Cupriavidus necator N-1: one gene and its partner. The protein of the gene in region 2 interacts with the protein of the main gene of each other region in a pairwise test. Links are inferred from orthologs where the notes say so. Each region holds a gene or a part of one and is shown on either strand. Other genes may lie near its edges. The genes, in order: glmS and CNE_RS09835.

Region 1 (3,250 bases), 1.8 Mb from region 2 along the record:
GAAGGGCGCGTGCACCTGGAAGACGGTGTGCGCATCGGCGCCCATTGCGTGATCCGCAACAGCACCGTCGGCGCCGGCGCCCAGGTGCACCCGTTCTGCCATATTGACGAGGCCAGGGTTGGCCCCGCCGGGCGCATCGGGCCGTACGCGCGGCTGCGTCCTGGCACCGAGCTGGGCGAGGACGTGCATATCGGTAACTTTGTCGAGGTCAAGAACGCCCAGGTGGCCGCGCACAGCAAGGCCAACCACCTGGCTTATGTGGGCGATGCCACGGTGGGGTCGCGCGTCAATATTGGCGCGGGTACCATCACCTGCAACTATGACGGGGTGAACAAGCACCGCACGGTGATCGAGGACGATGTCTTTATCGGCTCCGACACCCAGCTGGTGGCCCCGGTGACGGTGCGCCGCGGCGCCACGCTGGGTGCCGGCACCACGCTGACCAAGGAGGCGCCCGCCGACAAGCTGACGCTGTCGCGGGCCAAGCAGCTGACCATCGACGCCTGGCAGCGCCCGGTCAAGCAGCCGAAGAAGTAAGCGTCAGAGGGCCGTCCGCGGGCGGCCAGGGCACGCGCCGCCTCGGTGAGGCGGCGCCACAGGATTCATACCGGCGCCTGAGGTCTACGGGCAGGCGCCAGCAAACGGGGGTTCAGCATGTGTGGCATCGTCGGCGCGGTTTCCACGCGCAATATCGTTCCGGTCCTGATCGAAGGGTTGCGCCGCCTGGAGTATCGCGGTTATGACTCGTGCGGCGTCGCCGTCGTGCGCGACGATGCGGTCGAGCGCGCGCGCACCGTGTCGCGCGTGGCCGACCTGGACGCGCAGACGCAGGCTTCCGGCCTGTCGGGCTTCACCGGCGTGGCGCATACGCGCTGGGCCACGCATGGCAAGCCCGATACCGTCAACGCCCACCCGCACCTGTCGGGCGAGACCATCGCGCTGGTGCACAACGGCATCATCGAGAACTACGAGCCGTTGCGCGAAGAACTGCGCGCGGTCGGCTACGGCTTTGAATCGCAGACCGATAGCGAGGTGGTCGCCCACCTGATCCACCAGGCCTACACCTATCCCAGCAGTGCCACGCGCGGCGACCTGTTCGCCTCGGTGCGCGCGGTGACCAAGCGCCTGCACGGCGCCTACGCCATCGCCGTGTTCGCCAAGGACCAGCCCGGCCGCGTGGTCGGCGCGCGCGCCGGTTCGCCGCTGGTGGTGGCGCTGGGCGAGAACGAGGCCTTCCTGGCCTCCGACGCGCTGGCCGTGGCCGGCACCGCCAACCGCATCATCTACCTGGAAGAGGGCGATGTGGTCGAGATCACGCTGGACGGCGTGACCATCCACGACGTCGACGACCACCCGGTCGAGCGCGAGGCGCGCGTGGTCGAAGCGCACGCCGCATCGGTGGAACTGGGCCCGTACCGCCACTTCATGCAGAAGGAGATCTTCGAGCAGCCGCGCGCGCTGGGCGACACGCTGGAAGGCATTGAAAGCATTTCGCCGGAGCTGTTCGGCAGCGGCGCCGCCGAGGTCTTTGCCGGCATCGACAGCGTGCTGATCCTGGCCTGCGGCACCAGCTACTACTCCGGCTGCACCGCCAAATACTGGCTGGAGAGCATTGCCAGGATCCCGACCCAGGTCGAGGTCGCCAGCGAATACCGCTACCGCGAAACCGTGCCCAACCCGCGCGCGCTGGTGGTGGTGATCTCGCAGTCCGGCGAGACCGCCGACACCATGGCCGCGCTGCGCCATGCGCGCGCGCTTGGCCACGTGCACACGCTGGCGGTCTGCAATGTGGCCACCAGCGCCATGGTGCGCGAGACCGAGCTGCGCTTCCTGACGCGCGCCGGCACCGAGATCGGCGTGGCCTCGACCAAGGCCTTCACCACGCAGCTGGCCGCGCTCTACATGCTGACGCTGGCGCTGGCCAAGGTGCGCGGCCTGCTGACCGAAGACGCCGAGGCCAAGGCCCTGACCAACCTGCGCCACCTGCCCGTCGCGCTGCATGGCGTGCTGGCGCTGGAGCCGCAGATCATCGCCTGGTCGGAAGACTTCGCGCGCCGCGAGAACGCACTGTTCCTCGGCCGCGGCCTGCATTACCCGATCGCGCTGGAAGGCGCGCTCAAGCTCAAGGAAATCTCCTATATCCACGCCGAGGCCTACCCGGCGGGCGAACTGAAGCACGGCCCGCTGGCACTGGTCACCGAAGCCATGCCGGTAGTCACCGTCGCCCCCAACGACGCACTGCTGGAAAAGCTCAAGTCCAACATCCAGGAAGTGCGCGCCCGCGGTGGCCGCCTGTACGTGTTTGCCGACAGCGACACCCAGATCCAGTCGTCCGACGGCATCCAGGTGATCCGCCTGCCCGAGCACTACGGCGATCTCTCGCCGATCCTGCATGTTGTGCCGCTGCAGCTGCTGGCCTACCACACGGCCTGCGCCCGCGGCACCGACGTGGACAAGCCGCGTAACCTGGCGAAGTCGGTAACGGTGGAGTAAGGCACTCCTACCATCGTCAGATGGTTGGTCCTGTCCATTAGAAGTCGCCAAAACCTGCGTTAAATCTGCCCAACCCCCGCCCCGGAACTGCCCGGAAACCAAGACTGGGGCGGAATTGGGCGCTTCTAACGGAATCGCCGGCGCGGCACCTTGCACGCCAAACCGGCCGGGTTGGAGCCCAGATTTTTTGAGATCCGCCCCGCGATAATTCACCTTTGCAGTTTTCCGACTTGCCGTCCTCGCACTGCCTCTCGACCTGAGCCACATACGAACGCAAAGGTAGCCTCCGAAGGCGGGAACCGACTGGTCATTCCCTGACAGCAGCGGCGCTGGCTCTACCAGCATGGAACGAGTTCGGGAATCTTCCAGCCCGGCCGCGGGCGAGCGAGGCTTCAGTTTCGGGGCCGCCAATACGTCGGTTCTGCTTCCTCCGATCGGGGCTTCGCGTCCACGGTCGATACACCCCATGCAGGGCCGGACGGAGAGCGAAGGCCTGCTTTGCCTCCTCCGGGATTTGCTCCTATCGTGAATGTGCGTGTCGCTCTTATTTCAAAAGCCGAACCGGTGTGGATTTCCTGAGCTGACAAGTGTCGTTTGCCGCATTCGCCAGCAGCGGAACCTAGGGTGGCAGGGCAAGCATGCACTGACCTTGTAAGGTCTCGGCGTCTGGGACGACGAACGTGGTGAAGAAGGCGGTCACCGATGTGCCGCCTGGCGTCGGAGAAAGCAAGTGAAGAATGCCCACCATGTGCCGCCC
Region 2 (3,312 bases):
TGAACGGCAGCAGGCGCGCGTCGGTGGTATTGCGCGTGCCTTCGGGAAACAGGATCAGCGAGTCGCCGGATGCCAGCGCGCCGTGCATCAGCGCCACCGGGTCGCTTCCCGGGTCATTTCGCGGGTCGCTGCGGGTGCGGTCGATCAGCAGCGCGTGGAATACATCGCGGCCGATAAAGCGCCGCAGCGGCGATCGCTCCCAGTAATCGGCACCGGCCACCGGGCGCGTGACCGTGCGCAGGTCGGGTGGCAGGCAGCCCCAGATCAGCACGAAGTCGCCGTGGCTGCTGTGGTTGGCAAAGTAGACGCGCAGCACCGCGGCGGGGATGCAGCCCTGCCAGTTGGCGCGCATGCCGGTCAGCAGCCGGGCGAAGACGATGATGGCGCGCGCGGTCGCGCGGGCAAGCCACATGGTTGGTTACCTCAGGATCAGGGTCAGCAAGGCCAGCGCCAGCTGGCACACCGTCAGCGCGGCGCTCGCGCGCACCAGCCGCAGCGCGCCGCGGGCGCGGTCCGGCAACGGGCGGCCGGCGCGTTGCGCTGGCATCCAGCCCAGTTCGAGCAGCGCGCCATCCAATCCGGCCAGGTCGGGCTGGCCTTGCTGCGCGGTCGCAAGCGCATCGAACAGCCGGCGGTCGATGGCAACGCGCAGCAGCAGCCAGAGCTGGGGCAGCGCCAGCAGCAACGACGCGGCCGCCAGCGCGCGCGGGACCGGCGTGGCCACCCCCAGCCATGCCGTGGCGACGGCGAAAGCCAGCCCGGCCCCGCCGATCCACACCGCGCCCGACAGCGCGCCGGTGACGGCGTGCGCGATCCAGGCATCCGTGCGTTGCGTGAACTCAGCGTCCATCGTCGGGCTCCGGCATGGCGGGACGGTCCAGGCAGCGTTGCAGCGCCTCGGCATGTTCGCGCCCGAGCACCACCGCCGGCCGATGCTGGCGCAACGCCGCCAGCGCAGCGCCGGCGTCGCGCAGTCCCTGCCGGCGCGCCAGCCATGCGGCGGCGACCAGCGCGCTGCGCGAATAGCCGAGCGCGCAGCTGACCAGCACGCGGCGGCCCTGCCGGTGCCAGGCGTCGAGTTGAGCCACGGCCTGGTCCAACTGCTCCGGCGTCGGCACGGTCAGGTCCAGCACCGGCACGCAACAATACGCAAGCGCCGGGCCGGTGGCTGCGCGCGGCAGTTCAGCCGTCAGGTCGAGCACGGCATCCGCCCCGATCGCGCGCAGTTCGGCGCGGGTCGGGAAGCGGCCAACCCAGATGCCGTCAGCGATGGCACTGGGCTGCGGCGCGCGCCGCGTCCACCAGCGCGAATTGAGGAAGGCGCCCAGCAGGTAAGGCGCCAGCACCCAGCGCGCGCCCGGCGCCATCGACCCGTCACGGACCTTCTGGAACCACGCCGGCGCGGCCAGCGCGTAGATCCTGGCGACGCAGGCCAGCGCCAGCGCGGCCCACAGCAGCAGGAACGCCAGCGTCACCGACGCGCCCACCGCCAGCACCGCGCACAGCAACGCCACCAGCGCGCACACGGTGTAGCGGCGTGACAGCTGGCGCGTGCGCGCATCCGGCGCGCCGGCCGCGGCCGCGGGCAGTTGCATCGGGAACAGGTAAACGCACAGCCAGCCCACCAGCGCGCCGGCGGGCACATCGATCAGGTGGTGCTGCCAGGTGGTCAGCACCGAGACCCCGATCAGCGCAAACCAGCCGTGCAGCAGCCAGCGCCAGCCGCCGCGCAGGTGGGCCGCAAAAGCGACCCACAGGATCACCAGCAGGCTGATATGCAGCGACGGCGCCTGGTTGAACGGCAGGTCGAAACCGCCCAGCAGCGTGAACAGCTGGCCCGGCAGGCCGTCGGCCTCGGGCCGGGCAAAGCTGAAGCGCAGCGGGAAGGCGATAAAGCATGCCACCGACACCAGCTGCGCCAGCACCAGCCGCTTGACGTGCGTGAGCAGCGCCGCGCGCGTGCGCCACAGGAAGAAGGAGATGCCGTACAGCAAATCGATCGACCAGTACGGCACGATGGTCCACGGCAGGAACGGGATCCCCCGCTCCCATTCGAAATAGACCGCCGGCACGTTGGCACGCTGGCTCGCCAGCCAGTTGGCAAAGCCGTAGCTGGAGAAAAAGAACGCGCCGGCCAGCGCCAGCAACAGGCAGGCCAGTCCCCAGGGCCGCTGCCCCGCCGGCCGCTCCGGACGCGCCCCGGCGCCAGCCTCCGTCGGCACCGTGCTCATGCGCCGCGCCTGCGCGCCAGGCTGACGGTGAAGATGCCCCACGGGTCGATGCGCTGGGTCACCTTGTCGAAGCCCGCGGCCCGCACCAGTTCGTCCATCTCGGCCTGCGAGCGGCGGCGCATCACCCAGGCGGCGCCGGCGCGGTGGCTGGTGAGCGCGCGCGCGATGAATTCCAGCTGCGGATGCCAGGGCTGGCCGGTGTAGACCAGGTAGCCGCCGGGCGGCACCGCGCGCGCCAGGCCATCGAGCGAGCGCCGCACCATCGCGTTGTCGGGGAACAGTTCGTACAGGCCGGAAACCACCGCCAGTGTCGGCGCCGGTGCCAGCGCCGCCAGGCTGTCGCCGTCGAAGGCATCGCCCTGCTCGAAGCGGGCCACGTCCGCCAGGCCCTTGGCGGCGATCAGGGCGCGGCCCTGCTCGACGTTCAGCGGGCTGTAGTCGCGCAACAGGATCGACTCGACCGCGGCCCCGCCGCCATCCAGCGCGCCCAGGGCCTCAAGCACATAGCGCCCGTGCCCGGCGGCGATGTCGACGATCCGCACCGGCATGCCGCCCGCCCGCAGCCGCCGCACGGCGTCGGCGATCAGGGCCTCGGCGTGGACCTTGCGCTGGCGGATGCCGCGCCAGCCTATCGCGTTCAGGTACTGCTGGTCGGCCAGCCGGCCCAGCTTGCCGCGGCCCGAGGGGGCGTTGCGGTAAACATAGTCGAGCGTCGAGCCCGAGTCGAAGCCGGTCTCATGGCCCAGCCGCACCCCGTCCGACAGCATCCCGCCCAGCTTCAGGTTGGCCCGCGCCGCGCGCCAGTACCAGGCGGCCAGCCCGGCCGGCGCCGACGCCAGGCGGTCGGATTCCTCGCGGAACGGGCCGATCTGGTCGGCATCGAGCAAGGAGCGCGGTGCCGACGGCGTGTCGAATTCGCGCAGGATAAAGCGGCGCGCGGCATCGACCGCCAGCTTGCGGTCGCGCTCGCCGAGCGTGTCGTGATAGAAGCCGTCCAACACGATGCGCTCCTTGGTGCGCGAACCCAGGCGCTCATAGAAGCGGTCCTGCGGCCCGCGATGCACGACCCAGTCAGCGCCGG

What was found.
Region 1: the proteins of CNE_RS09835 (region 2) and glmS interact in binary tests that used the Escherichia coli proteins (3 or more experiments, as listed by UniProt). The link is inferred for Cupriavidus necator N-1 from one-to-one orthologs.

The regions. Positions count from the first base shown.
Region 1 is NC_015726.1:257,928-261,177, forward strand. What follows is about bases 136-3,073. They hold glmS (glutamine--fructose-6-phosphate transaminase (isomerizing)), read left to right. Parts: upstream 136-654; coding sequence 655-2,493; downstream 2,494-3,073. Other genes in these bases: glmU (bifunctional UDP-N-acetylglucosamine diphosphorylase/glucosamine-1-phosphate N-acetyltransferase GlmU), read left to right, coding at 136-537. In the rest of the region: more of glmU, read left to right, coding at 1-135; CNE_RS01305 (cytochrome b/b6 domain-containing protein), read left to right, coding at 3,224-3,250. UniProt on the Escherichia coli protein: Catalyzes the first step in hexosamine metabolism, converting fructose-6P into glucosamine-6P using glutamine as a nitrogen source.
Region 2 is NC_015726.1:2,091,154-2,094,465, forward strand. Bases 36-3,035 are described here. They hold CNE_RS09835 (phosphatase PAP2/dual specificity phosphatase family protein), read right to left. Parts: upstream 2,232-3,035; coding sequence 840-2,231; downstream 36-839. Other genes in these bases: CNE_RS09825 (lysophospholipid acyltransferase family protein), read right to left, coding at 36-412; CNE_RS09830 (hypothetical protein), read right to left, coding at 419-850; CNE_RS09840 (bifunctional alpha/beta hydrolase/class I SAM-dependent methyltransferase), read right to left, coding at 2,228-3,035. Outside these bases: more of CNE_RS09825, read right to left, coding at 1-35; more of CNE_RS09840, read right to left, coding at 3,036-3,312.